Regions from separate parts of the Pseudomonas sp. GW456-E7 genome, predicted to be linked through region 2. Evidence: riboswitches for the same ligand, from Rfam matches in the RefSeq annotation. Region 2 holds a riboswitch; the other holds the start of a gene.
The links. A riboswitch is a leader RNA that binds a small molecule or an ion and turns the genes downstream of it on or off. The one in region 2 is predicted to bind cobalamin.
Positions count from the first base shown of each region.

Region 1: linked by a shared signal. The riboswitch ahead of AC07YV_RS25455 (CbtB domain-containing protein) and the one ahead of cobO (cob(I)yrinic acid a,c-diamide adenosyltransferase) in region 2 are both predicted to bind cobalamin.

Region 1 covers NZ_JBWKZB010000053.1:7,741-22,101, forward strand. The annotation lists gene cobM (precorrin-4 C(11)-methyltransferase) at 1-343, opposite strand, end outside; gene AC07YV_RS25445 (cobalamin biosynthesis protein) at 428-841, opposite strand; gene AC07YV_RS25450 (CbtA family protein) at 838-1,545, opposite strand; gene AC07YV_RS25455 (CbtB domain-containing protein) at 1,557-1,748, opposite strand; cobalamin riboswitch at 1,871-2,096, opposite strand; cobalamin riboswitch at 2,309-2,521, shown strand; gene cobW (cobalamin biosynthesis protein CobW) at 2,624-3,694, shown strand; gene cobN (cobaltochelatase subunit CobN) at 3,698-7,546, shown strand; gene AC07YV_RS25470 (magnesium chelatase ATPase subunit I) at 7,696-8,703, shown strand; gene AC07YV_RS25475 (VWA domain-containing protein) at 8,823-9,368, shown strand; gene AC07YV_RS25480 (NADH:flavin oxidoreductase/NADH oxidase family protein) at 9,516-10,739, opposite strand; gene AC07YV_RS25485 (MerR family transcriptional regulator) at 10,816-11,220, shown strand; gene AC07YV_RS25490 (hypothetical protein) at 11,227-11,958, opposite strand; gene AC07YV_RS25495 (GGDEF domain-containing protein) at 12,139-13,215, opposite strand; gene AC07YV_RS25500 (DUF4434 family protein) at 13,199-14,077, opposite strand; gene AC07YV_RS25505 (NfrA family protein) at 14,077-14,361, opposite strand, start outside.
Region 2 covers NZ_JBWKZB010000049.1:18,378-32,738, reverse strand. The annotation lists gene purN (phosphoribosylglycinamide formyltransferase) at 1-580, opposite strand, end outside; gene purM (phosphoribosylformylglycinamidine cyclo-ligase) at 580-1,638, opposite strand; gene AC07YV_RS24720 (DUF2066 domain-containing protein) at 2,023-3,081, shown strand; gene AC07YV_RS24715 (AI-2E family transporter) at 3,118-4,191, shown strand; gene hda (DnaA regulatory inactivator Hda) at 4,422-5,126, shown strand; gene AC07YV_RS24705 (C40 family peptidase) at 5,348-5,980, shown strand; gene AC07YV_RS24700 (C40 family peptidase) at 6,146-6,682, shown strand; gene AC07YV_RS24695 (O-methyltransferase) at 6,701-7,363, shown strand; gene AC07YV_RS24690 (PQQ-dependent sugar dehydrogenase) at 7,511-8,824, opposite strand; gene AC07YV_RS24685 (hypothetical protein) at 8,890-9,474, opposite strand; cobalamin riboswitch at 9,628-9,860, shown strand; gene cobO (cob(I)yrinic acid a,c-diamide adenosyltransferase) at 9,943-10,554, shown strand; gene AC07YV_RS24675 (cobyrinic acid a,c-diamide synthase CobB) at 10,551-11,951, shown strand; gene bluB (5,6-dimethylbenzimidazole synthase) at 11,948-12,598, shown strand; gene cbiB (adenosylcobinamide-phosphate synthase CbiB) at 12,595-13,503, shown strand; gene cobD (threonine-phosphate decarboxylase CobD) at 13,496-14,361, shown strand, end outside.

The DNA of each region.
Region 1 (14,361 bases), on a different contig from region 2:
AAGCGGCGGTGGCCGTCACGCCCGGAACGATTTCGAACGCAATGCCCAGCTCACGCAGATAGCGAATCTGTTCGCCAATGGCGCCATACAGGCTCGGATCGCCGGAGTGTACCCGGGCCACGTCCTGGCCTTTGGCGTGGGCGGCCTTGAACAGGTCGATGATCTGTTCCAGGTGCAGTTCGGCGCTGTTGACTACCTGCTCCGCACAATGACCTTCCAGTACGGCAGCGGGCACTAGAGAGCCGGCATAAATGATCACCGGGCAACTGCGAATCAGCCGCTGGCCCTTGACGGTAATCAGTTCGGGGTCGCCGGGACCTGCGCCAATGAAGTAGACGGTCATCGTCGGTTCCTGAGGGGATAAAAGGGGCTGAACAGGGCTTCAGATGAAGAATGTTCATGATCGAGGCGGGGATTATCGGGGATTTTATGCCGCGCCAGCCAATGCCAGGGTTGCCTGGGCATATTTTTGTCGGGGAATCAGCAGTTTTGCCGGGGCCTGGGCCAGTTGTTCGGCCAGGGCCAGTGCGGCGCTTTCCGCCACGCCGTAGCAACCGGTGCGTTCAAACGCTATTTGCGATTGATGGCTGAGTTGCGGCTCATAGGGGGCCAGTTGTTCACTGCTGAAATACATCAATTCCAGGCCAAGCTGCTGCGCCAGTTCAATCAGTGCAGGTTCGTCGCGCTTCGAATCGATGCTGGCCAGGGCCTTGATTTCATGGCGGGCAATCTGGTGCGCCTCCAGTGCCTGGTCGAGCAGCGCCAGCAAGGTACTGACGGGGCAGCCCTTTTGGCAGCCCAGGCCGACCACCAGGGTCGGCGCTGTGCTGACGTCCGTCATGCGTGGTATTGGCCATCGCTTTTGCGACGGAACAACCAGGCGCTGATCAGGCCCAGGGCCAGCCAGAACGCCACGTTGGTCAGTTGCGAAGCGATTTTGAATTGGGTTTCCAGTGCCTCCGGAGCGAGCATCGAATGCACTTGCGGCTGCGGTGCGCCAATCACATGGGGAACGGCAAGGATCGCCACGCCGAGGACTTTCATCAGCCAGTGACGGCTGAACACGATCAGCGCGATACCGACGGCGGTGGAGGCGGCGGTACCGATCCACCACAGTTGCCGTTGTGCCAGATCGGCGGCGGCCGTGCCTGGCAGTTCAGGTGGCAGGCCGAGGGTCGGCGCGAGCACGAAGGTCGCATAGCCGGCCAGGCCCCAGAGCAGGCCCTGGGAGGTTTTGGTCGGCGCACGCAAGGTGTACAGGCCGGCCAGCATCAGGGCGAAACCGACGGCCACCACCAGGTTGCCGCCAGTGGTCGACAGCACGCGCTGCCAGCCGTCTTCCGGCTCCCAGGCTTCGGCGTCGTGGGTGTGGGCAGCCATCGCGCCATCGGCGTGTTCATGCATTTCAACGGCAGCCGGTTCGGCTTTTTCGTAGGTTTCGGCCTGAAGAATCAGGGGCGCGACCCAGAAACTTTGCAGCAGGGTCAGCAACAGGGCGGCCAGCAGCCCGGTGAAACCTGCGGTTTGCGCAATACGCTTGATCATGTCAGCAGGTCTCAATGGCACGGGAACGCGGAGCTGTGACGGGTATCGTGGGCGGCATTGTGCACCGCTTCGATGTGCGAGAAACCGGCGAAATACACCAGGCACGCGCCCAGGATCGACGCGCAGACGGCGGCGGTCAGACGTTGAGTCAGGGTAGAAGTGGTGCTGGCTGTAGTGTGGCCGGTGCTGCTGATGATCGACATGGCGTTTCCCTCTGGTCTGTCAGCGGGGAATCAAGAGCGCATGCAAAAAACTGCACGACCAGGCGCGCAGCGTTTCAAACAGCGCCCGCCCACCGCGGGTTTGTTGTTTCAGTGATCGTTATGGTCACTTTATGTTGCGGGCCGGTCTCCGGGCTCACGAGGGGCAAAGGCTTGGGCCTGAACCTGAAAACACCACCTTCCCATGCCGCAGTGGCACAGTGGATCTGATGCTTCGCTCGCTTACCGTTGCGGGGGCAGCACCGGACTGACATGGCTTTAGAGTAAAGCACATGATTCACCGGTTTCCCGTTTCACCCTGTGAAGGGCACCCGTAACAAGATGCGTAGGAGAGCATGGGCGAGGGTTGGGCGTCAATTGGCAAGGGTTCTCAACTGAATCGAAACGATCTCTGTAGGAGCTGCCGCAGGCTGCGATCTTTTGATCTTGCTTTTTACAATCAAGATCAAAAGATCGCAGCCTGCGGCAGCTCCTACAGGGGAATGGTGCAGTCAATAAGGTTGGGGGAGCCGGGCAAAGATTGACCCGCCCCAATACCATGCGTAGCCTTGCGCTTTCGAGGTTCTTCGGCGTTTGTCGAAGCTAAGAAGGGAACGCGGTCGATGCCGCGGCTGCCCCCGCAACTGTGAACGGTGATGTTCGTTGCCACGCCACTGCAGGCTCAATCCATGAGGCCGGCGGGAAGGCGCAGCGAATGCCAGGCCCAAGGCCGGCACACCGTCAGCCAGGAGACCTGCCTCGACACAGATTCTCAAATTCAACCGGGCGGGGTGATCCGGTGGCGAACTCTTCAGGCACGCGCATCTGCGTTGCCGGTCGTCGTCCCGTATGCCCGCCACCTAGCCATAGGGCATCCGATGAAAACACTGGCCAAACTTCCCGTCACCATCGTTACAGGCTTTCTCGGCTCGGGTAAAACCACGCTGCTGCGGCACATGCTCGACAACGCCCAAGGGCGCCGCATCGCAGTGATCGTCAACGAATTTGGCGAGCTGGGCATCGACGGCGAAATCCTCAAGCAGTGCTCCATCGGTTGCACCGAAGAAGAAGCCAACGGCCGTGTCTATGAACTGGCCAACGGCTGCCTGTGCTGCACCGTCCAGGAAGAATTTTTCCCGGTGATGCGCGAACTGGTGGCTCGTCGCGGCGATCTCGACCACATCCTCATCGAAACGTCGGGCCTGGCCCTGCCAAAGCCTCTGGTCCAGGCATTCCAGTGGCCGGAAATCCGCAGTGCCTGCACCGTTGACGCGGTGATCACCGTGGTCGACAGCCCTGCCGTGGCCGCCGGCACCTTTGCCGCCTTCCCGGACCAGGTCGATGCCCAGCGCAAACTCGACCCGAACCTGGACCACGAATCGCCATTGCACGAGCTGTTTGCCGACCAACTGGCCAGCGCCGACCTGGTGATTCTCAACAAATCCGACCTGATCAACCCGGCCGACCTGGCCCGCGTGCGCCTGGAAGTCGCCGAAGAGTTGCCGCCAGCGGTGAAAATCATCGAAGCCAGCAGCGGTCGCCTGCCACTGGACGTGTTGATCGGCCTGGGTGCCGGCTCCGAAGAACACATCGACAGTCGCCACAGCCACCACGACCATCATCACGATGGCGACGATGATCATGACGACCACGATCACGACGCCTTCGATTCGATCTCCATCGAACTGCCGCAAGCCGACGAAAGCCTGCTGATGGACGCGCTGACCCAGTTGGTGGTCCAGCACGGTATCCTGCGGGTCAAAGGTTTCGCCGCCGTCCCGAACAAACCGATGCGCCTGCTGATCCAGGGCGTGGGCACGCGTTTCGACAAGCACTTCGACCGCCAGTGGGGTGCCGAAGAGGCGCGCATCACCCGTCTGGTGCTGATCGGCCAGGAACTGGACGCCGCCGTACTAGAAGCGCAACTGCGCGCTGCGCTCAGCGTGTAACCCATGCACCTGCTCAGGACCCAGCCCGGCGGTTTCGTGTCGGATGACAACATCGCCGACCTTGGACAAACCCCCGCCGAGCTGGTGGTCCTGTGCAGCGGCGACTCCAGCCTGGCGCTGCTCGCCGAGGCGGCGCAGCAGTTGCCCGAGGATTACCCGAGTGTGCGCCTGGCCAACCCGATGCAGGTGCAGAACCATGCCTCGGTCGATTTGTACGTCGATGAGGTGTTGCGTCACGCCAAGGTGATCCTGATTTCGCTGCACGGCGGCATCGCCTATTGGCGTTACGGTATCGAGCGCCTGGTCGAGCTGTCCCAGCGCAGCGTGCAGGTGATCCTGGTGCCGGGCGATGACCGCCCCGACCCAGAGCTCAGCGACTTGAGTACCGTCGGCGCCGAGGACCGCGACCGGCTCTGGCAATTTCTGCGTCAGGGCGGCATGGGCAATGCCCTGGATTTCTTCCGCTGCCTGGCCAACCGCTGGCTGGCGCGCGATTACACCTGGGGCGAACCACAAACCCTGCCGCGCACGGCGATCTACCATCCGCACAAACACTCTGCCGCACTGAGCGACTGGCAGGCCGAATGGCACGCCGGTCAACCGGTGGCGGCGGTGCTGTTTTACCGCTCGCATTTGCAGGCGGCGAACACCGCTTTCATCGATGTTTTTTGCCAACGCTTGCAGGCAGCGGGGTTGAATCCGTTGCCGATTGCGCTGGCCAGTTTGAAAGAGCCAGGCTGCCTGGGCGCGGTCGAGGACTGGCTGGATGAAGCCGGTGTCTCGGTGATCCTGAACACCACCGGCTTCGCCCAGTCCAGTCCCGAGGCGCCGCACCTGCGGCCGTTCCGGCGCAATATTGCGGTGATCCAGGCGATTTGTGCCCAGGACAACGAACCGGGTTGGCGCGCCAGTGAACAGGGGCTTGGCCCGCGCGATCTGGCGATGCACATTGCCTTGCCGGAGCTGGACGGGCGCATCATCAGCCGCCCGATCAGCTTCAAGGACCTGGCGTGGCGCAGTGAGCGCAGTCAGTCGGATGTGGTCTGCTATCGGCCGCAACCGGAGCGCATGGACTTCGTTGCCGAACTGGCGCGGCGCTGGGTCGAACTGGCGCGGGTGCCCAATGCCGAAAAACGCATCGCCTTGATTCTGGCCAATTACCCGACCCGCGACGGGCGCATCGGCAATGGCGTCGGTCTCGACACCCCGGCTGCCGCGCTGAATATCCTGCGGGCACTGCATGCCGAAGGTTATCCGCTGCCGGCCGAATTGCCGGACAGCGGCACCGCGCTGATCCAGCAGTTGCTGGGGGGCGTCAGCAACGATCTCGATACCCTCGACCTGCGTCCGTGCCAGCAAAGCCTGGGGATGGACGACTATTTGGCGATGTTCAATGCCCTGCCCGAAGCCAATCGTGCGGCGGTGCTCGAACGTTGGGGCGCGCCGGAAAACGACCCGATGTGCCGCAGCGGACGGATGATGATCGCCGGCCTGCGCTTTGGCCTGACCTTCGTCGGCATTCAACCGGCGCGGGGTTATCAGGTCGATCCGAGCGCGGTGTATCACGACCCGGACCTGGTCCCGCCCCACGGCTACCTGGCGTTTTACTTCTGGCTGCGCCACACCTATGGCGCCCACGGCGTGATCCACGTCGGCAAGCACGGCAACCTCGAATGGCTGCCGGGCAAGGGTGTGGGGCTGTCGGAAAACTGCTGGCCGGATGCGCTGCTCGGGCCGCTGCCGAACATCTATCCGTTCATCGTCAATGACCCGGGCGAGGGCGCCCAGGCCAAGCGGCGCACCCAGGCGGTGATCATCGATCACCTGATGCCACCGCTGACCCGCGCCGAAACCTACGGCCCGCTGCGCAACCTCGAACTCTTGGCGGACGAATATTACGAAGCGCAGTTGCTCGATCCGCGCCGCGCTCGGGAGTTGCAGCGCGACATCCTGCAACTGGTACGCGACTCGCACATCGACCGTGAACTGCAACTGGACGAGCCACTCGACAGCGATGCCGACGCAGCGATCTGGTTGCCGCGACTCGACACTTACCTGTGCGACTTGAAAGAGTCGCAGATCCGCGACGGCCTGCATGTGTTCGGCGAATCGCCCACCGGGCGCTTGCGTATCGACACCTTGCTGGCGTTGTTGCGCATTCCACGGGGCGATGGCCGAGGCGCGCAATCGAGTCTGCTGCGGGCGCTGGCCAAGGCGTTTGCGTTGGGGTTTGATCCGCTGGATTGTGCGCTGGCCGAGCCATGGATCGGGTCGCGTCCCGAGGCTCTTGTGGACATCAGCGAAGATACCTGGCGCACGGCGGGCGATACCCGCGAGCGCCTGGAACTGTTTGCCGCGCAATTGATTTCGGACGCGTTGAATAACCCCTGTGGGAGCGGGCTTGCTCGCGAATCGGTTGAACACTCAACATTGATGTCGATTGACCCACCGCTTTCGCGAGCAAGCCCGCTCCCACAAGGGGCAGGCTGGAATGAAGTGCAGGCCATCATCGATGGTTTGCGCGAAGTAGTCGCCCCGCGCCTGGACGCCTGCGGCCCAGCGGAAATGCGCGGTCTGCTCGACGCCCTCAGCGGTCGCTTCGTCCCGGCCGGCCCCAGCGGTGCGCCGAGTCGCGGTCGCCTGGACGTGCTGCCCACCGGGCGCAACTTTTACTCGGTGGACGTGCGCAATTTGCCGACCACCACGGCGTGGCGCATCGGTTTCCAGTCGGCCAACCTGATTCTGGAGCGGCACCTGCAGGACCACGGCGATCATCTGCGCCAGCTCGGCCTCTCGGTGTGGGGCACCGCGACCATGCGCACCGGCGGCGATGACATCGCCCAGGCGATGGCGTTGATGGGCGTGCGCCCGGTCTGGGCCACCGGCAGCCAGCGGGTCGACGATTTCGAGATTCTGCCGTTGAGTTTGCTCGACCGTCCTCGGGTCGACGTGACCTTGCGCGTGTCCGGTTTCTTCCGCGATGCCTTTGCCAATCTGATCCGGCTGTTTGACGCGGCGGTGCAAGCGGTGGCCGACCTGGATGAGGCGGACGACCTCAATCCGTTGGCGGCCAAGGTGCGTGCCGAACGTGCAACCTTGCTGCAGGCCGGGCTGGATGAAGACGCTGCGCGACGTCAGGCCGGCTGGCGGATTTTCGGGGCCAAGCCCGGGGCCTACGGTGCAGGCGTGCAGGGCGCCATCGATGGTCGCCTGTGGCAAACCCGCGAGGACCTGGCCGAGGTTTACCTCAACTGGGGCGGCTACGCTTACGGCGGTTCCGACGAAGGCACCGCCGCCCGTGAACAGTTCAGCCAGCGCCTGAGCCAGGTGCAGGCCGTACTGCAAAACCAGGATAACCGCGAGCACGATTTGCTCGACTCCAACGATTACTACCAGTTCCAGGGCGGTATGCTCGCGGCGGTGGAAAGCCTGAAAGGCGAGGCGGCGGCCAGTTATCATGGCGATCACAGTCAGCCGGACCTGCCGAAGATTCGCACCTTGAAGGAAGAACTGAACCGGGTGATCCGTTCCCGGGCGGCCAATCCGAAGTGGCTCGATGGGGTAAAACGCCACGGCTACAAAGGCGCGTTCGAAATGGCCGCGACCGTCGATAATCTGTTCGCCTTCGATGCCACCACGCAGTTGATCGACGATCACCAGTACGCGTTGCTGGCCGACGCCTATTTGCTCGACCCTGACACCCGGGATTTTGTCCGTGAACACAATCCCCATGCCTTGCGCGACATGACTGAACGCATGCTCGAGGCGCAACAACGCGGAATGTGGAAGGAGCCGGGCGCCTACCGTGAGGCATTGGAGAATCTGTTGCTGGATATAGAAGAAGACAGCTGACACGCTTGAACCTGTGGGAGCGAGCTTGCTCGCGATAGCGGTCTGTCAGGCAACATCTTCTTCGACTGGACAAACGCCATCGCGAGCAAGCTCGCTCCCACAGGGATACAGGTGTCTATGACATCACCGACCATGACCGAGATAGAACAATGACCGACACCCCGCATTTCCCGCTCTCCGCCGTGGTCGGCGCCGACGATTTGAAGCTGGCCCTGTACCTGACCGCCATCGACCCGAAAATCGGCGGCGTCCTGATCGAAGGCCCGCGCGGGATGGCCAAGTCGACCCTGGCCCGTGGTCTGGCGGACCTGCTGGCCAGCGGTCAGTTCGTCACATTGCCGCTGGGCGCCACCGAAGAGCGCCTGGTCGGCACCCTCGATCTCGACGCGGCGCTGGGCGAAGGTCGCGCGCAGTTCTCACCCGGCGTACTGGCCAGGGCTGACGGTGGCGTGCTCTACGTCGACGAGGTCAATCTGTTGCCTGATCACCTCGTTGACCTGCTGCTCGATGTGGCCGCCAGCGGCACCAATCTGGTCGAGCGCGACGGCATTTCCCATCGGCACTCGGCGAAGTTCGTGCTGATTGGCACCATGAATCCTGAAGAGGGTGAACTGCGTCCGCAGTTGCTCGACCGTTTCGGCCTGAATGTCGCCCTTGGTGGCCACACAGCACCGGCCGAACGAGGCCAGATCATCCGCCGTCGCCTGGATTTCGACAGCGATCCGCAGGGTTTCTGCGCCGAATGGGAAGCGGCGCAGGCGTCCCTGCGTGAACGTTGCCAACACGCACGCAACGCCCTGGCGAGTATTCCCCTCGACGACCAGGCGCTGGCCCGGATTACCGAGCGTTGCTTTGCCGCTGGCGTCGATGGTTTGCGCGCTGACCTGGTCTGGCTGCGTGCCGCCCGGGCTCACGCCGCCTGGCGCGGGGCGAACGCTATCGCCGAGGAAGATATCGACGCCGTTGCCGAGTTCGCCTTGCGCCATCGTCGTCGCGAGCATTCGCCGCCGGCACCTGCGCAATCTCAAACTGCGCAACAAACCGCGCCGCAGAACGACAATCCGGGTGAAGGGCAGGGCCAGTGGGGCGAATTGCCTGCCCAGGCGCTGGCGACCGGCGCACGACGTGAAGTGCCGAGCTGGCCAAAAAAGCCCTAGGCATTCGCCCTCGCTGCGACGCGGGGGCGAATGCCAGACCCCGAGCCGGGCGACTGGACCATGGCAAACAGGGCAAGCGTCACGCCGCCCGCAGTGGCTCGGTCAATTGGCCCGGCACCTTGCTCAATGGCCGGCCGCGTCAGCGCGACGACCTGATGTTCCAACTGCGCACGCGTTCGCCCCATGAACTGTGGCTGGTAATAGTCGATGCCTCCGCATCGACCCGCCGTCATCAGGCATTGAGCGATGCCAAGGGCTTGCTGGCGCAGTTGTTCGACGATGCCTATCGCCAGCGCGCACGACTGGCGTTGCTCACGGCCAGCGGTGCTGCTCCCAAGTGGCAGGTGCAGGGATTGAAGGCCTCGACGGGGCTGCGCCTTTGGCTTGATGGCCTTGGCGCGGGTGGTGGCACGCCGCTGCTGGCGGCATTGGGCGAAGCGGGGCGATGGCTCGCAGCAAGGCAAAAGCGTTTTCCGGCGGAGCAGCAGCGGTTGCTGCTGGTGACCGATGGCCGGTTGAAGGACTGGTCGTTGCTGCCTGTGCTTGCGTGTCCGGGGCTGTTGATCGACATCGAGCGCGGACCGATCCGGCTCGGGCGCAGCAGGGTGCTGGCGGCGCAGTTGCAGGCTGAGTATCGGCATATTGACGAGTTGCTGCCTGGTTGAGTTCTGTTTGGCAGTTCCGGCCTCTTCGCGAGCAGGCTCGCTCCCACAATTGATCGGTGTTGAACACAAGCTTTGTAATCGCCCGAAACCCCCTGTGGGAGCGAGCCTGCTCGCGAAAGCGGTGTAGCTGCCAACCTCACATTTGAATCACTTGCCCATCGCCTGCCGATACTGCCGGGTACGCTTGCCTATGTACAACCGGTCGACAATCAACGCCCATAGCGCCGAAACCTCAGGCCGGGTTTTGCGCCCACGGCTCAAGCGATGCAGCTGGAACTTCACCACCGCCATGCTCGCCAGCGCCGCCAGGGGTTTGCGCTTCCAGCGGATCGGCGGCAGTTGCGGGTGGCTGTGCTTGCCTTCGCGCCAATGCTTGACCAGGTGCGGCTCCACGGCCAGGGCAGTGCCGATGCCGGCCATGGCGATGCCGCTGTCGAGGACCTGCTCGACGATTGCCAGACGCCGGATCCCGCCCGTCACCATCACTGGCATGCGCGCCACGCTGGCCAGTTCACCGGCCATTTCCAGAAAGTACGCCTCCCGTGCCAGGGTTCGGCCGTCGCGCGCTTCGCCTTGCATGGCCGGTGCTTCGTAGCTGCCACCGGAGAGTTCCAGCAGGTCGATCGGTTGTTCGTTGAGCCACTGGATCACTTGTCGGGCATCATCGGCATCGAAACCACCGCGCTGGAAATCCGCTGAATTGAGCTTTACCGACACACAAAATTGCGGCGACACCGCCTGGCGAACCGCCTCGACGACGGACAACAACAGGCGCGCGCGATTCTCCAGTGAACCACCCCAGCGATCAGTGCGTCGATTGGTCAGCGGCGACAGGAACTGGCTGAGCAGGTAGCCATGGGCGGCGTGGATCTGCACACCGGTAAAACCGGCTTTCTCCGCCAGTGCGGCGCTGGTGGCGAAACGGCGGATCACCTCCTGGATGTCGTCCTCGCCCATGGGCTTGGGTTCGGCGAACATCTTCGAGAATTGGCCGAGATCCAGCGCAACCGCCGACGGCGCCAGTGCTTGCTGACCGAGGTTGGCCATGGTCTGGCGGCCAGGGTGGTTGAGTTGCATCCAGAAATGCGCACCGCCGGCCCGGCCGACGCTGGCCCACTGGCGGAAGCGTTCCAGATGTCGCTCGTCCTCCAGTGCGACACCACCGGGGCCGGTCATGGCGCGGCGGTCGATCATCACATTGCCGGTCAGCAACAAACCGGCTTCGCCTTCGGCCCAGGCTTGATACAGGCGAAGCAGTGCCTGATCGGGTACTTGATCGGTGTTGGCGAGGTTCTCTTCCATCGCGGCTTTGGCAATGCGATTGGCGATGGTCTGGCCGTTGGGCAAATTCAAGGTTTGGAAGGGTGACATGCTTGACTCCTCATACTGATGAGTAGAGGCTAAGCTTAAAGTTAACTTTAATGTCAAGCAGGCAAATGAGGTCGCAATGAAAATTGGTGAATTGGCGCAGTTGAGCGGCCTGACCGCATCGCGCATCCGTTTTTACGAGTCTCAGGGCTTGATCCGCCAGGTCGAGCGCTCTGCCAACGGTTATCGGCGTTACTCGCAACAGGCGCTGCAAACCCTGCAACTGATCCAATGCGCACAACAGGCCGGTTTCAGCCTGGAAGAACTCAATCAGTTGCTCCCCGACAATGTGACCGGCGCATTCAAGCACGATGAGCTGATGGCCGGCCTGTATCGCAAGGTCGAGCAAATCGAAGAGATGCAACGGCACCTGGCCCATAGCAAGGCGCAGTTGTTGGGGTGGATCGACACCATCCAGGCGAAGCCTGCGGGCATGAGTTGCGATGAAAATGCCGAACGGGTGATGACGTCATTCAAGCACTAGGTCAGCTCAGTGCTGCGGTTGACTTGGCAGAACAGTCTGCTTGACCGGGTAGGCAAATGATTCGTCGTCGTTAATGGTCGCAAAAACGGTTTGTACTTCCCCTGGCTTTATCTGAACTGGAACGTTTGGCAAGTAGCTGATAAATCGGTCTACCTTCCAGTTAATCGGGTTCAGCCCCATTAATTTGGGGAGCATCGTCGCTCCGTAATTCGCCTTCGACGGAACCAAAAAAATAGTGGTGATGGATGTTTTAATCGGAAAAAAGATTGCGCCCGGGTGAGTACCGCATAGCGGATAGTTTGGAGTGTTACGTAAGCATGTTGAGGGTGGCTCCTGGCCAATGACCAGGTTGGTAGGCGGTGAACTGATATCGTTTACAAACACCGAAAATGAAATGCCCTTGCCTGGCAGGTTTTGCAGATTTAATTGAGACATCGTGAAGTTGAGGCCCGACAGAGTGGGTACCTGTTTCAAGATGTCCCCATCGCTGGTTACCGCCGTTACGATGAACGGGCCTGTGGCCGTAGTCCCAACGACAGTCCCGGAGATGGATGTGGCACTTTTTGAAAGGGGAGTTGTGACGCAAACTTCCGGGCCATTCTGGCCAATGCGCCCATTGGTGACCAATTCGCGGCACTCTTCGTTGACCTTAGAAACAGTCGCGTCCTGTTGAACGTTGCAACCGGTTAAACCTATTCCCAGCGTTGTGCAAAGAAGTAAAGTTCTGGCCGTATTCATGTCCGATTCCCTTTGGTGTCGACAGTCAGCTGCCGCGCCAGTATTTCCTCCTATGCTTCGACGCGTCTACTGTCAAAGTTGACAGTAGTGATCAGTTATTCGGGTTTAAACAGATCGTTTTTCAATGGACACAACGGTACGGATGAGAAACGCTCAGTGCAGCGAGTGGGATGTATCAGTTCATTGATGAAAGGTATACCGATCCTTCCCCGTATGCTTTGCCTCATACAAGGCTTCATCGGCCTTGACCAGCGCCTGGTTCAACGTGTCGCCGTCGAGCACCCGGGCCAGGCCGATGCTGATGGTCACCGGGTATCGAGTGGGTTGTTCGCGCACCACCCGACACAATTCAGCGGCCAGCGCCTCGACGTCTTCGTGGCGTTCCCCGGCCAGGTAAATCGCGAACTCCTCGCCACCGAGGCGCGCATATTCGTGATGGGTCATCACCGACTTGATGTCCTGGGCGATGCGCTTGAGCACCTCGTCGCCAATGTCATGGCCATGGACGTCGTTGACCTTCTTGAAATTGTCGATATCGACCATCGCCAGGTAGTGGTCGTTCTCCCGCGGCACTTTGTTCAAATGCTGGTCGGCGCGGGTCATGAACGAGCGGCGATTGGGGATTTCGGTGAGTGTGTCGATGTAGGCCTGGTCCAGCAGCAACTTGGACATGATGAAGTTGTACAGCTTGGCCTTGCGCAGTGTCAGGAAGCTGTAGATGGTCAGGCCGCAGATAAATGCCGAGTAACTGATGGCCATCACCCCCCTCAGCTCCATGTGTCCGAGATCCGTGTTGTAGAACGGGTTGAGAAACGACCAGGTGACGATTTGCGCGGCAAAGAACGACCAGCGGTTCAGCGGCAATACCGAGGCCGTGAACAGGGTGGTCGAAGCCGCCAGCAACAGCCATCCGGGTTGGTGATCGTCGGGCAGGCCTTCGGTGAGCAGTCGCGTGCCGAATGCCATGGCAAACACAAACAGCAGGTTCAGCGTCTGGAAATGCCGGGCATCGCGGATCAGCCGAAGGATGATGACGAAAGTCGCGAAGGCGCCGATAAACACCAGCGAAAGCCAGGTGAATGGTTGTCCGCCGATGAAACTGAGGATCAGGTCGTAAGCAATCCAGATGGCAATGCTGGCGATGTAGATCAATACGCAAAAGGAGCGTAGCCGATCAAATTCATGCTGGAGGAACTCGGCTTTGAGCTTGGCCGGCGCCGACTTTCTCAGCACTTCGTCTTCAATGGTTTTGTACATCGCCGACCTTGCTGTTGTGCTGGTTGTCGAGAATCACCTTACCCCACGGCCGGTAGCGCAGGGAGAAAACCGACGTCGGGTGGCAGCCCGGCGATGTGGATTGGGGGGGCATGGGTTCGGCACGAAAGGGTTGCCCGGCAACACTGACCTGGCGAAAGGCTTCCCTGACGATGCCGATGGAGCAGGGCAGGGCTTGGGCATAGCCGTTGCGAACCATGGCTGGCAAGCGTCCGGTGCCGGCTCCGTCCTGCCACCACACTTGAATCCCTGCGCTGGCCAATTCCCCAAGCCACCGGCCATTCACCTGTGGCGACAGTTTGCCGACGTTGAAGACGCTGATGTGCAGCGGCGCGTCGAGCTTGCCGGCGAAATCCTTGAGCTGGCGTTGCAACTTTTGCCGGCGATCCAGCGGCAGAAAGTGCAGGTCATCCAGTTCCATGGGCAGATACCAGCCACTGACCGGGAGTTTCCAGTCCTTGCGCAGCTTCTGCTGCCGGGCCAGCGACTGCCCCAGTTGCGTTTGCCAGTACGTTGCCAGACCGGCACTGTCCAGTTCATTGATGCGCTGGTAATAGGCCGGGTCCATGTGCAGGCCCAGCACCAGTTTCAGGCCCTGGGCCTGGGCCTGTTTCAGGCTGCCGGCGAGCCAGCCGTCGGCGCCGCCGAAGTCCGAATCGCCATAGGCCGTCCATTGCACAATCACCGTATGCACGCCCTGGTGGGCGGTGTCCTGCCAGATTCGCTGCCATTGCGCCTGGCTCAGGCTGGCATCGGCGTTGAGCGGCTGATAGAAAATCCGTTCGTCGGCATGGGGCGCCGTGGCGCCCAACAACAGGCACAAAGCCAAAAGAAGTCGCTTCATCAGAAGTTCAACTCCACGCCGACCAGCACACCGTTGCCGCCGTCATACAGATTGCCGCCCAACGCTTGTTGATACTCGGTGCGCACCGTCAGGTGCGCGCGATAGGCGTTGTAAATGTCATCGTTGAACCACCATTGCCAACGCAAGCCCAGACCGGTGCGCAGATCCTGGCGCCAGTCGTTGCTCGGGTCCTGGCTGGCAAATTCAAGGAAACCGTATGGCATGACCGTTTGCGCGCCGTTGAACGGCAGCTTCCAGGTGTGACCTTGCTGGAAGCGCGACAG
Region 2 (14,361 bases):
ACAGACGACCTTCGGCAAACCAGCGTACGGCCATCGGGTAGATCAGGTGTTCCTGAACATGGACCCGCTGCGCCAGACTCTGCGGTGAATCCTGTAACTCTACCGGTATTACAGCTTGTACGACCAGTGGTCCGCCATCGAGTTCCTCGGTGACGAAGTGCACGGAGCAGCCGTGCTCGGCGTCGCCAGCCTCCAGCGCGCGCTGATGAGTGTGTAACCCTTTGTATTTGGGTAGCAGCGAGGGATGGATATTGAGCAGGCGACCCTGATAGTGGCGTACGAAACCCGCGCTGAGAATGCGCATGAATCCGGCCAGTACCACGAGTTTGGGGTTGAAGGCGTCGATCAGTTCGATCAGCGCGGCATCGAAGGCCTCGCGACCTTCGAAAGCCTTGTGATCCAGGGTGCGGGTGTCGATACCCGCGTCCCTGGCGCGTTGCAGGCCGTAGGCGTCGGCGCGGTTGGAAATCACCGCAGCGATGCGGACCGGGCTGTCGCCGGTCCGCATGCTGTCGATCAGGGCCTGCAAGTTACTGCCGGTGCCGGACAACAGCACCACCACATCACAGGTCGGAGACATCAATGAGCCTTGAGGTTCTTCAGTTCTACCTGAGCCGCGCCTTCGGCAGCGGTGGAGATCTGGCCGATGACCCAAGGCTGCTCGCCCGCTTCGCGCAGAACGTTCAGGGCGGTTTCAACGTGCTCCTGAGCCACGCAGATAACCATGCCCACGCCGCAGTTCAGCACGCGGTGCATTTCGTTCTCGTCAACGTTGCCTTTCTCTTGCAGCCAGTCGAACACGGCCGGACGGGTCCAGCTGGCCACGTCAACCACAGCCTGCGCGCCTTTTGGCAGAACGCGCGGGATGTTGTCCAGCAGGCCGCCACCGGTGATGTGGGCCATGGCTTTGACAGCGCCGGTTTCCTTGATCAGCTTGAGCAGCGGCTTCACGTAGATGCGGGTCGGGGCCATCAGCAGGTCGGTCAGCGGCTTGCCGTCGAGCTGGGTGTTTTCGATGTCGGCACCGGACACTTCGATGATCTTGCGGATCAGCGAGTAGCCGTTGGAGTGCGGGCCGGAAGACGGCAGGGCAAGCAGGGCGTCGCCGGCAGCAACCTTGGAACCGTCGATGATTTCGGATTTTTCCACGACGCCGACGCAGAAGCCGGCCAGGTCGTAGTCTTCGCCTTCGTACATGCCCGGCATTTCAGCGGTTTCACCGCCAACCAGCGAGCAGCCCGACAGTTCGCAGCCAGCGCCGATGCCGGTAACAACCTGGGCAGCGGTGTCGACGTTCAGTTTGCCGGTGGCGTAGTAGTCGAGGAAGAACAGTGGCTCGGCGCCGCACACCACCAGGTCGTTGACGCACATGGCAACCAGGTCGATGCCGATGCTGTCGTGCTTGTTCAGGTTCAGTGCCAGGCGCAGCTTGGTGCCAACGCCGTCAGTACCGGAAACCAGCACAGGCTGCTTGTAGCCGGCCGGGATTTCGCAGAGGGCGCCGAAACCGCCCAGGCCGCCCATGACTTCCGGGCGCGCAGTGCGCTTGGCGACGCTCTTGATGCGTTCGACCAATGCTTCACCGGCGTCGATGTCTACACCGGCGTCCTTGTAGCTCAGGGAGGGTTGCTTGCTCATGATCCAGGCCTTTAGGGGGGATTCAGGGGTAACGACCGAGTCCAGCGGGGCCGCCGAAATCGACGAAGGCGATTGCCTCACGCGATTTTCGAAAGTGCCCGGCTGTTGCCGGTCTGCGAAGGCGCGCGATTTTATCAGGCTTGAGCCGCAGCGGCCATCCTCAGGCCGACAGCAGGGCCATATCCGTTAAAAAAAACCGTTGATGCGCGGTGTCGGTGGCATCCTGCCTGGCTGTATAAGATGTCGCGATTAACCGTCTATCGTTATGACAGTGCGAAAACTTACCCGGAACGTGTGAATGTTTTGCGTCGGGCAATGGTCACAGCCTTGCTCGATCGTCTTCATGCGGTCTGATCCAGCCGCTCTTGTCGTCAGGAATCTTCCATGCGTTTTTGTAAATTCTTGCTTGTGAGTTGTTTGTCAGTGGTCAGCCTGGTCAGTCAAGCCGAAACCGTCAAAGGCCTGTATCAGGTGCGCGAGCCGGTGAATGGCCAGTCGCCCGAGGAGCGTGACCAGGCGACTCAACGTGCGTTGGACACGTTGGTGTTGCGCCTGACCGGTGACCCCAAGGCTGCTCAGAATCCGGGGCTGGCGGCCATTCGCAAAGATCCGCAACAGATCATCAGCCAATACGGTTTTGAAGCCGGTCCGCCGGAAGTCCTGAAAGTCGATTTCGACCCGGGAACCACTGAGCAGGCCTTGCGCCGCGCCGGCCTGGCTATGTGGGGGGCCAATCGGCCGTCGATCCTCGGCTGGTGGCTCAACGATTCCACCGAGGGTTCAAGCCTGGTGGGCGACGGCCAGGCCAGCGCGGCGCCGCTGCGTCGGGCTGCCCAGCACCGGGGCTTGCCATTGCGCTTGCCATTGGCGGACCTGAACGAACAGATCGTCGCGACCGCGCCGAATCTGGAAGGCGCAGATTCCGCACCGTTGCTTGCGGCATCGGAACGCTACAACGCCGACGCCCTGCTCGCGGTACACGCCAGGGAGGAGGGCGGGCAGTGGCAAGCCAAGTGGCAATTGTGGCTGGGGGATAAAAAAGAGGCAGGCAGCGTGCAGGGCGCCGATCAGGCCGCCGTGGCCGATGCGGTGATGCTGGCGGTCAATGAGCGCCTGGCGCCGCGGTTTGTCGCCAAGCCCGGTGCTTCGAGCGCGCAATTGCTGGAAGTGCAAGGCATGAATCTTGAACACTACGCGTCCCTTGGACGCTTGCTGGAGCCATTTGGCGGGCGCGTGCAAAGCGTCGACGGCGACCGGATCGTCTACCGGGTCAATGGCAGTGCCGAACAATTGCGTGCACAACTGTCGCTGGCACGGTTGCAGGAAGCGCCAGCGGCTCAGGCACCGACGCCGGCAGTGCCGGTTCAGCCGGCCGCCGGTGGTGCGGTGCCAGCCCCTGCACCTGCGCCAGCCCCGACCCCGCAACTGCGGTTTCGCTGGTAGTTTTTCTCTCTTTATATAGAAGCAATGGAGTGGTTCATGGCCGATACGCGGCGTTGGTTCTGGCTCGGCGGGGTGGTCCTGCTTTGTGTTTTTGTCTGGTTGTTGCATCCGATCCTGACGCCGTTCCTGGTGGCCCTGCTGTTGGCCTATCTGTTCGACCCGCTGGTGGATCGACTGGAGAAGGCGGGGCTGTCTCGCACCTGGGGTGTAGTGGCGGTGTTTGCCCTGTTTACATTGATCCTCACCGCGCTGCTGTTGGTCCTGGTGCCGTTGCTCGCCCGGCAGCTGTTTCGTTTGTATGAGCTGGCCCCGCAGATGCTCGACTGGCTGCAGCACACGGCGTTGCCCTGGGCACAATCGAAGTTCGGCCTGTCGGAGGGCTTCTGGAAGTTCGACCGGCTGAAGGCAGCCATCGGCGAACATATGAGCCAGACCTCCGATGTTGTCGGCGTGGTACTGAGTCATGCCACTGCCTCGGGGCTGGCGTTGATTGGCTGGCTGGCGAATCTGGTGTTGATCCCGGTGGTGAGCTTCTATCTGTTGCGCGATTGGGACCTGATGATGGCCAAGGTCCGCAACCTGCTGCCCCGTGATCGTGAGGAGCGCGCGGTATCGCTGGCGGGTGAATGCCATGAAGTACTCGGTGCGTTCATTCGTGGCCAGTTGCTGGTCATGGTGGCCCTGGGGGTGATCTACGCGGCAGGCCTGATGCTGGTCGGGCTGGAGCTGGGCTTGCTGATTGGCCTGATTGCCGGTCTGGCAGCGATCGTGCCGTACATGGGATTTATCATCGGCATCGGTGCGGCGCTGATTGCAGGGCTGTTCCAGTTCGGTGGCGATCTTTACCCGATGCTCGGCATTGTCGCGGTGTTCATGGTCGGCCAGGCCTTGGAGGGTATGGTGCTGACGCCGTTGCTGGTCGGTGACCGGATTGGTCTGCACCCGGTGGCGGTGATTTTCTCGATTCTGGCCGGGGGTGAGCTGTTCGGCTTTACCGGTGTGCTGCTGGCATTGCCGGTCGCCGCGGTGATCATGGTGCTGGTGCGCCATGTGCAAGATTTGTATAAGGATTCCGATATCTACGGGGGCGTCGACGAACCGCAGGGGTAAAAGGTGTCGATGGGCGATGGCGGGCTGTCCGGGTTCGTGCCGGGTCAGCCTGATTACACAGCGCGACTGTCACATGCACCGCCAAAGAAACTGTCATAAAATCGGTGCGTTAACGCAAACCTTTGATTTTGCTTGTGGTCTATCGCATTGTGCGGCCCGCTTCACGGGTATAAACTTCGCAAACTTTACACAGAGGCCACTAACGGTTCCTTTGGAACTGTTCAGTCAGCATGAAACCGATTCAGCTGCCCCTAGGTGTGCGTCTGCGTGACGACGCCACCTTTATCAACTACTACCCAGGCGCCAATGCCGCTGCACTCGGCTATGTCGAGCGGCTATGCGAAGCCGACGCCGGCTGGACCGAAAGCCTGATCTACCTTTGGGGCAAGGATGGGGTAGGGCGTACGCATCTGTTGCAGGCTGCCTGCCTGCGCTTCGAGCAATTGGGAGAGCCTGCGGTTTATCTGCCGCTGGCCGAGCTGCTCGATCGCGGTATCGAGATTCTCGATAACCTTGAGCAGTACGAACTGGTCTGCCTCGATGACCTGCAGGCGGTTGCCGGCAAGGCGGACTGGGAAGAGGCGCTGTTCCATCTGTTCAATCGCCTGCGCGACAGCGGCCGGCGCCTGCTGATTGCCGCGTCGACATCCCCGCGCGAGTTGCCGGTGAAGCTGGCGGACCTCAAGTCGCGCCTGACCCTGGCCTTGATCTTCCAGATGCGCCCACTGTCCGACGAGGACAAATTGCGTGCCCTGCAATTACGCGCATCCCGTCGCGGACTGCACCTGACCGATGAGGTCGGGCATTTCATCCTGACTCGCGGCACCCGCAGCATGAGCGCGCTGTTCGAGCTGCTTGAGCGTCTCGATCAGGCCTCCCTCCAGGCTCAGCGCAAGCTGACAATCCCGTTTCTGAAAGAAACCCTCGGCTGGTAAACCCGCTGGAACCGGGGCTTTTAGCCGGTTCGGCATATTTCAGGCGCCAGAAAATCCGCTTTCCTGCAAGGTTGCAGGCCGCGTGTGTGTTTAAAATGGGCTTAAGCGCTTAGATGTAAACGAGAAACCAATAAGTCACAAAAAGATTGATTGAATTTGCAAATGAGGTCGATAGCGGGCATAGTCTCGACTTCTTTACAACTTCAGCCACGGTCGTGCCCATGCTAAATCGCTTCGCACCCCTCGTGCCCCTCGCACTCGTCACCCTGTTGTTCGGTTGCGCTGCCCACACTCCAGTGGCCCAGCAAGCGCCGCAACAGCAGGTTCAAAACTCGGCCACTGCCCAGTCTTCCGCCCTCTTTCAGGAAGAGCTGGCCACCGAAAAAGAACTCGCAGACTTCGCTGGCGGCAAGTCCTACCAGCTTCCGGTCCTGGCCGACAGCATCCTCGAACGCGGCATGTCCCTGATCGGTACCCGTTACCGTTTCGGCGGCACTTCTGAAGCCGGCTTCGATTGCAGTGGTTTCATCGGTTACCTGTTCCGCGAAGAAGCGGGCATGAACCTGCCACGCTCCACCCGCGAAATGATCAACGTGGACGCTCCGCTGGTCTCGCGCAGCAAGCTTGAGCCGGGCGATCTGCTGTTCTTCGCAACCAACGGTCGTCGTGGTCGCGTCAGTCACGCCGGGATCTACCTGGGTGACAACCAGTTCATCCACTCCAGCAGCCGCCGCAGCGGTGGCGTGCGCATCGATAGCCTGGGCGACAGCTACTGGAGCAAGACCTTCATCGAGGCCAAGCGCGCCCTGGCGATGGCACCTAACGCGTCGCCAATCGTCACTGCACGTAAATAAGCGGACATTTTGTAAGGCGAACTTAAAGTCTTACTTGAAGTTTGTCGCGTAGCCGCTAGAATCTTGATCTACAAATGATGGCAAACCGCCTGCGTCCAACGCAGGCGGTTTTCTTTTCTGCGCTCCCCGCAGAAAAAGCCGCAGCCAGATCAGGATGTTCTGCTTATGACGACGTCGGCCCGCCTCGCAATCATGTTCTTCGCAGCGCTGCTCAGTGCCTGCGCCAGCCGCACACCGCCTCCTGCGCCGGTGGTTCGCGCGCCCATCGTATTTGGTTCCCCACAAGCTTTTTCGCCCGAAGCGGAAGACGTGCTGTTTCGCGCGCTCGGCCTGGTGGGTACGCCTTATCGCTGGGGTGGCAACACGCCGGATTCCGGATTTGATTGCAGCGGCCTGATCGCGTATGTGTACCGCGATGTCGCCGGTATTGCCTTGCCGCGCACCACGCGCGAGATGATCTCCATGCAAGCGGCGAGTGTTGGCAAGGAAGGCCTGCAGACGGGTGACCTGCTTTTCTTCGCCACCAATGGCGGTTCCCAGGTCAGTCATGCCGGGATCTACGTGGGAGAAGGGCGTTTCGTCCATGCGCCGGCCACCGGCGGCACCGTTAAGCTCGACAGTTTGTCCAAGGCCTATTGGCAGAAGGCTTACCTGAGCGCCAAGCGTGTTCTGCAGCCTGAACATCTGGCGCGCAACCCGTAACGTCCGGAGCTGCTGCTCATGACTGCTCGCACGCTGAATCTCGACGACGCCCTGTATCAATACCTGCTTGATGTTTCCCTGCGCGAAACGCCACTGCTCAAGCGCTTGCGCGATGAGACCCAGGCGCTGCCGATGGCGCGCTGGCAGGTAGCGCCGGAGCAGGGACAGTTTCTTGCCTTGCTGGTGAAGCTGACGGGGGCCAGGCGCTTGCTTGAAGTCGGCACCTTTACCGGTTATAGCGCGCTGTGCATGGCGGCGGCATTGCCGGCTGACGGTTCGCTGATTTGCTGTGATATCCCCGGCGACTACAACGCCATCGCACGGCGCTACTGGCAGGAAGCGGGACTCGCCGGGCGGATCGACCTGCGCCTGGCGCCCGCACTGGAAACCCTCGCCGAGCTTGAGCGGCAAGGTCAGGGCGAGCAGTTCGACCTGGTGTTCATCGATGCCGACAAGGCCAACTACCCGCGTTATCTGGAGCATGCCCTGCGTTTGCTGCGGGTCGGCGGGCTGGTGCTGTTCGACAACACCCTGTGGAGCGGGCGCGTGCTTGAGAGCAACCCCGAGAGCGCGGACACCCGGGCGATCCAGGCGCTCAACCTGGCGTTGAAGGATGACGTGCGGGTGGATCTGTCGTTGTTGCCGTTGGGTGACGGGCTCACACTCTGCCGCAAGCGCTAGAACCCTGAACCCTGAACCCTGTGGGAGCGAGCTTGCTCGCGAAGGCGGCATGTCAGTCAACCAGGATGTTGAGTGTGCTGGCCTCATCGTCGGATCGCCGCCCGGAGCAAGCTCGCTCCCACAGGTTTTTATGTTTCAGTGATAACGTTACCTAGCAGCCGACACCCGCCACACCTTGTTCCCCACATCATCAGCCACCAGCAGATCGCCCTGCCGGTCGATCACCACGCCCACCGGGCGGCCCATGGCTTCTTCCTTTTCGTTGAGAAAACCGCTGAGCACTTCAATCGGTGTCCCCGCAGGTTTGCCTGCGCTGAACGGCACGAAAATCACTTTGTAGCCACTGTGGGGGTTACGGTTCCAGGAGCCGTGCTGCCCGATGAAGGCTCCTTGGGTGAAGGGCGGCGGCAGCTTGCTGTTTTCAGCGAAGGTCAGGCCCAGTGATGCCGTGTGTGGGCCGACGGCATAGTCCGGAGCGATGGCCTTGGCCACCAGGTCGGGGTTTTGCGGTTCGACGCGAATATCGACATGCTGGCCGTAGTAACTGTACGGCCAGCCATAGAACGCGCCGTCCTTGACCGAGGTGATGTAGTCCGGGACCAGGTCGCTGCCGATTTCATCCCGCTCGTTGACCGCGGTCCACAGCGCGCCACTGCGCGGCTCCCAGGCCATGCCGTTGGGGTTGCGCAGGCCGGAGGCGAAGATCCGCTGCTGGCCGGTGGCGCGGTCCACTTCCCAGATCGCTGCGCGACCTTCTTCCTTGTCCATGCCGTTTTCCGCGACGTTGCTGTTGGAGCCCACGGTGACGTAGAGCTTACGGCCGTCCTTGCTGGCGATGACGTTTTTGGTCCAGTGGTGGTTCAGTGGGCCGCCCGGCAAGTCGACCACTTTGACCGGCGGTGACTTGATCTGCGTATCGCCACTTTCATAGTGAAAGCGCAGCAGGCGATCAGTGTCGGCCACATACAAGTCCTTGCCGACCAGGGTCATGCCGAAGGGCGAGTTGAGGTTTTGCAGAAACACCGTGCGGGTTTCCGCGACGCCGTCGTGGTCCTTGTCGCGCAGCAAGGTGATGCGGTTCGCGCTGGGCACGCGAGCTCCGGCGCGCCCCATGACTTGCTTCATGACCCAGCCGCGAATGCCTTTGCCGTCTTCGGGTTTGGGTGGTGCGTTGGTTTCCGCCACCAGCACGTCGCCGTTGGGCAGCACATAAAGCCAGCGGGGGTGATCCAGGTCTTCGGCAAAAGGGGCTACTTGAGTGCCCGCGGCGGCGACGGGTTTCGCGCCCTGTGGCCAGCCGATGGCCGGGGCGATGTTCACAGTTGGGAGCAGGGTCTTGTTGGGGGGCGGCAGTTGGGGTGAAGGGCCGGTGCCGTCGGAGACTTGCAGGCCGGCGGTCTCACTGCAACCGGCGAGCCCTCCGCAGATCGCGATAACGAGAACGAGCGGGGGCGTGCGCATACGGGTTTCCCTATGAGTGCCTTGTTCTAATCATAGAGACGCGTTGTCGTCCAATGGTTCAACCCCTAGCCACGTGCTTCCTTGAACAGCACCGCAATGCCGGGGTGATAGTTGCCGGCTTCATTGCGCAACTTGCGGTAGGCATACGGGAAATACCAGGCGACCGCGCAGGTGTGTTCCTTTTGCAGGTCGTCGACCATGTCCTGGAGTTCCTCCGGTGTCGCGCCTTGCTGGGCTTTTTGCGGGGCGACGAACAGGCAGCCGAGTTTCAGGTCGCTGGCGTGGCTCAGGCGCTTCGCATCGCTGGCGATGTCGAGCAGGGCCTGGCTCAGATTGAGGCTGTTGACCCGTGGCCAGCGCTGGCTGGTCTGGATGTAGGCGCGGGTTTCGGGCGAGGCGAGGAACAGGTCGGCGCGGCTGTTGCGTTCGCCTTCTTCGGTCTGCTTGCGGGTGGGCGTCTGTTGCAGTGTGACCATCTCGGCCATCCAGGCGGCGGCAGACAGCAGTCCGAGATTGGCTTTTTCGTCGTGCCAGTAGGGGGTGTCGCCATCACCGCGGACGGCGTTATAGCGGTCGATGCATTCGAACCAGCGCTCGAGCACAGGGCGCAGGAATTCCAGCTTTGGATTGCTGATGATCATGCCTTGCATGGGCTCACCCTTGTTATTGTGTTGTGAGGTTGTGGCTCTTTGATATCACTGCTGAGAGCGAGGCACAAGATTGACGTCAGTTTTTTGAGTGACGACAGTTATTCGGCCGATGGCCTCCCGGCTTTAATTGACGCTCCACCCCCAACCCTCTAACCTTCGCGGCTTGTTTCAGGTGCTCTGTGACTTGGGTCGACAGAGTGAAACAGGGAAGCCGGTGAGCGAGTTCTTCTGTTGGTCGAAGACCCGCAATTCCGGCGCTGCCCCCGCAACGGTAAATGAGTGAAAACTGTGTCTGATGCCACTGTGTCGATTCGATGCGGGAAGGCGCGCAGTCTGGCTACGCGCCACTCATGAGCCCGGAGACCGGCCTGATTCATCCAGCGGCATCACGGTGGGCGATGCCAGGCTTGTTGCCTTCTATTGCTGTGCCTGCCCGCCGTTATTCCTGTCTCAACGGAGAGCTCCCCCATGACTGATACCCCCGATCGTGACGAACGCCACCTGGCGCGCATGCAGCGCAAAAAAGCCGTGATCGACGAGCGCATCGCCAATTCCCCGAACGAGTGTGGTCTGTTGCTGGTGCTGACCGGTAACGGCAAGGGCAAGAGCAGTTCGGCCTTCGGCATGCTCGCCCGCGCCATGGGGCACGGCATGCAATGCGGCGTGGTGCAGTTCATCAAGGGCCGCAACAGTACCGGCGAAGAGTTGTTCTTCCGGCGCTTTCCCGAGCAGGTGCGTTTTCATGTGATGGGCGAAGGGTTTACCTGGGAAACCCAGGACCGTCAGCGCGACATCGCTGCCGCCGAAGCAGCGTGGGCGGTGTCCCGGGAACTGCTGCGCGATCCGTCCATCGGCCTGGTGGTGCTGGATGAGCTGAACATCGCCCTCAAGCACGGCTACCTCGATCTCGATCAGGTGCTCAGCGACTTGCAGGCCCGGCCGCCGATGCAACACGTGGTGGTCACCGGGCGTGCCGCCAAGCCGGAAATGATCGAGATGGCCGACACGGTCACCGAAATGGGCATGATCAAGCACGCCTTTCAGGCCGGGATCAAAGCGCAGAAAGGCGTCGAGCTGTGAACCAGCCTCGCCATTGCCCGGCGGTTCTGATTGCCGCGCCGGCCTCCGGCCAGGGCAAGACCACCGTCACCGCGGCGCTGGCCCGGTTGCATCGCAATCAGGGGCGCAAGGTCCGTGTGTTCAAGTGCGGCCCCGACTTTCTCGATCCGATGATCCTCGAACGTGCCAGCGGTGCACCGGTGTATCAACTGGACATGTGGATGGTCGGCGAGCAGGAGAGTCGCCGGTTGCTGTGGGAAGCCGCCGCTGAAGCCGACCTGATCCTGATCGAAGGCGTCATGGGGCTGTTCGACGGTACGCCGTCGAGCGCCGATCTGGCGCGGCATTTCGGTGTGCCGGTACTGGGTGTGATCGACGGCACCGCCATGGCCCAGACCTTCGGCGCACTGGCCCTGGGGCTGGCGCGTTATCAGCCGGACTTGCCGTTCGCCGGCGTGCTGGCCAACCGCGTCGGCACGCTGCGCCACGCGCAATTGCTCGAGGGCAGCCTGACTGAAGGATTGCGCTGGTACGGCGCGCTGTCCCGGGAAACCGGGATTGAACTGCCGAGCCGACACCTGGGGCTGGTTCAAGCCAGTGAGCTGAACGATCTCGACCTGCGCCTCGATGCGGCAGCCGATGCCCTGGCCAACAGTTGCGAGGTCGCGCTGCCACCGGCCGTCGAGTTCGCCGCCCCCGATGTCATCGTCGCCGAACCGCTACTGGCCGGTGTGCGCATTGCCGTGGCCCGTGACGAAGCCTTTGCGTTCACCTACGGTGCGAGCCTGGATTTGCTGCGGGCGATGGGCGCCGAGCTGTCATTCTTCTCGCCGATCCGCGACCGCCAATTGCCGGAGGCGGACAGCCTGTATCTGCCGGGCGGTTACCCGGAGCTGCACCATGTCGCGCTGGCGCAAAACACCGCGATGCTCGAGGCGATCCGCGCCCACCACCAGGCGGGCAAACCCTTGCTTGCCGAGTGTGGCGGCATGCTGTATCTGCTCGATTCCCTGACCGATGTCGAGGGCACTCGCGCGGAACTGGCGGGCTTGCTGGCCGGTGATGCGGTCATGCAAAAGCGTCTGGCGGCGCTGGCGCTGCAAGCGGTGGAACTGCCGGAAGGTCCGCTGCGCGGGCACACCTATCACCATTCGCTGACCAGCACTGAACTGGCGCCGATTGCCCGGGGCGTGAGCCCTAACGGCGGGCGCGGCGCGGAAGCGGTTTATCGTGAGGGGCGGATGACTGCCTCTTATGTGCACTTTTATTTTCCGTCCAATCCCACGGCGATTGCCGCGCTGTTTGCGCCGGACCTTGAGGCCGCCTTCGCGAGCAAGCCCGCTCCCACAGGGGATTGCATGTCTTCAGGCAGCTCACTTTTAAATGTGGGAGCGGGCTTGCTCGCGAAGAGGCCATGACAGACAACGCATTCACCGAAGCCGAACGCGCAGCGGTCTACCGCGCCATCGGCGAGCGCCGCGACATGCGCCACTTCAGTGGTGGCAGCGTCGAGCCCGAGTTGCTCCAGCGCCTGCTTGAAGCTGCGCATCAGGCACCCAGCGTCGGCCTGATGCAGCCCTGGCGCTTCATCCGCATCAGTGATCGCGCCTTGCGCGGGCAAATCCAGGCCCTGGTGGAAGAAGAGCGCATCCGCACCGCCGAAGCCCTCGGCGAGCGTAGCGACGAATTCATGAAGCTCAAGGTGGAAGGCATCAACGATTGCGCCGAGGTCCTGGTCGCCGCACTGATGGACGACCGCGAGCAGCATATCTTCGGTCGCCGCACCTTGCCGGAAATGGACATGGCCTCGCTGTCCTGTGCCATCCAGAACCTGTGGCTCGCGTCCCGCGCCGAAGGGCTGGGCATGGGCTGGGTGTCGCTGTTCGAACCCCAGGCACTGGCGGACCTGCTGAAGCTGCCGCCGGGAGCCAAACCGCTGGCGGTGCTGTGCCTGGGACCGGTAAAGACGTTCTACCCGGCGCCGATGCTGGTGCTCGAAGGCTGGGCGCAGGCGCGTCCGCTGCATGAATTGCTTTATGAGAACTATTGGGGAGTGAGTCAATGAGTGTGGCGTTGTTGAGTGTCGCCGCGGTTGCGCTGGATGCGCTGCTGGGTGAACCCAAACGCTGGCATCCGCTGGTGGCGTTCGGCCGTTTTGCCGATCGCATCGAGCAACGTTTCAACGGCGGCGGTCGCGGCTGGCGCAGCCATGGCGTCACCGCGTGGGTGATCGCCGTGCTGCCGCTGGTGCTGTTGGTCACGGCATTCTCCTGGGCGCCTTACGTCGGCTGGATCGTCGAGATTCTCGCGCTCTATTGCGCCCTCGGCATGCGCAGCCTCGGTGAACACGTCACGCCGGTGGCCAAGGCCTTGCGTGGCGATGATCTGGATGAAGCACGCAAGCGTGTGAGTTATCTGGTCAGCCGTAAAACCAGTGACCTGGATAAAACCGAAGTCGCCCGTGCCGCCACCGAGTCGGTGCTGGAGAACGGCAGCGACGCGGTGTTCGCCGCGTTGTTCTGGTTTGCCGTGGCCGGTGCGCCGGGCGTGGTGCTCTATCGCCTGAGCAATACGCTGGATGCGATGTGGGGCTATCGCAATGAGCGCTTCGAACGATTCGGCTGGGCGGCGGCGAAGATCGACGACGTGCTCAATTACATTCCAGCGCGTCTGGTGGCACTGACGTATGCGCTGCTGGGCAAAACCCGGCTGGCGTTGAAATGCTGGCGCACCCAGGGCCCGACCTGGGACAGCCCGAACGCCGGCCCGGTGATGGCGGCTGGGGCGGGGGCCCTTGGCGTCGAATTGGGCGGCGCGGCGATTTATCACGGCGAACTGCACCAGCGTCCGCAACTGGGCGAAGGTGTGCCGGCGGACGCCGACTCCATTGACCGGGGCTGGCAACTGGTCCAGCGCGGGGTATGGTTATGGCTGCTGATTCTCTGCCTGGGGGCTGAATTTTATGCTTGAGCACGGTGGCCGATTGCGCAGGGCAGCGCTCGAATATGGCATAGATGAAGCCGACTGGCTGGACCTGTCGACGGGCCTTGCGCCCTGGCCGTTCCCGGTGCCGGATATTCCGCTGCGGGCCTGGGCCCGTTTGCCGGAGGCGGACGATGGTCTGGAACAGGCCGCCTGTGATTACTACGGCACCTTGCAGGCATTGCCGGTGGCCGGTTCGCAAATGGCGATCCAGCTGCTGCCGCGATTACGGCGGGCGGGCAAGGTGGGTGTGTTGTCGCCCTGCTACGCCGAGCACGCCGAAGCGTGGCGTCGCAACGGCTATATCGTGCGGGAAGTGCTGGAGCAGGAAGTCGACTTCTTTCTCGACAGTTTCGACGTGCTGGTGGTGGTCAATCCGAATAACCCCACGGGCCTGAGCCTCACCCCCAGTCGGCTGCTCGACTGGCACACGCGACTGGCCCAGCGCGGTGGCTGGCTGGTGGTGGACGAAGCGTTCATGGATAACACGCCGCAACTGAGCCTGGCGCCGTTTGCCCATCAGGTCGGGCTGATCGTCTTGCGCTCCTTCGGCAAGTTCTTCGGCCTGGCCGGTGTGCGCCTGGGGTTTGTGCTGGCCGAGCGCAAGTTGCTCAAGTTGCTGGCAGAACAAGTGGGGCCCTGGGCCGTGAGCGGGGCAACCCGGGTAGTGGGGCAGGCCTGCCTGCGCGATACCGAGGGGCAAACGCGGCAACGGCTGCGCACCGAAGAGGCCAGCGAGCGCCTGGCGTCGTTGCTGCAGCAACACGGCTTCGAGCCCCAGGGCGGCTGTGCGCTGTTCCAGTGGCTGATCACCGAGCGCGCCGAAACACTGAATGAGTTCATGGC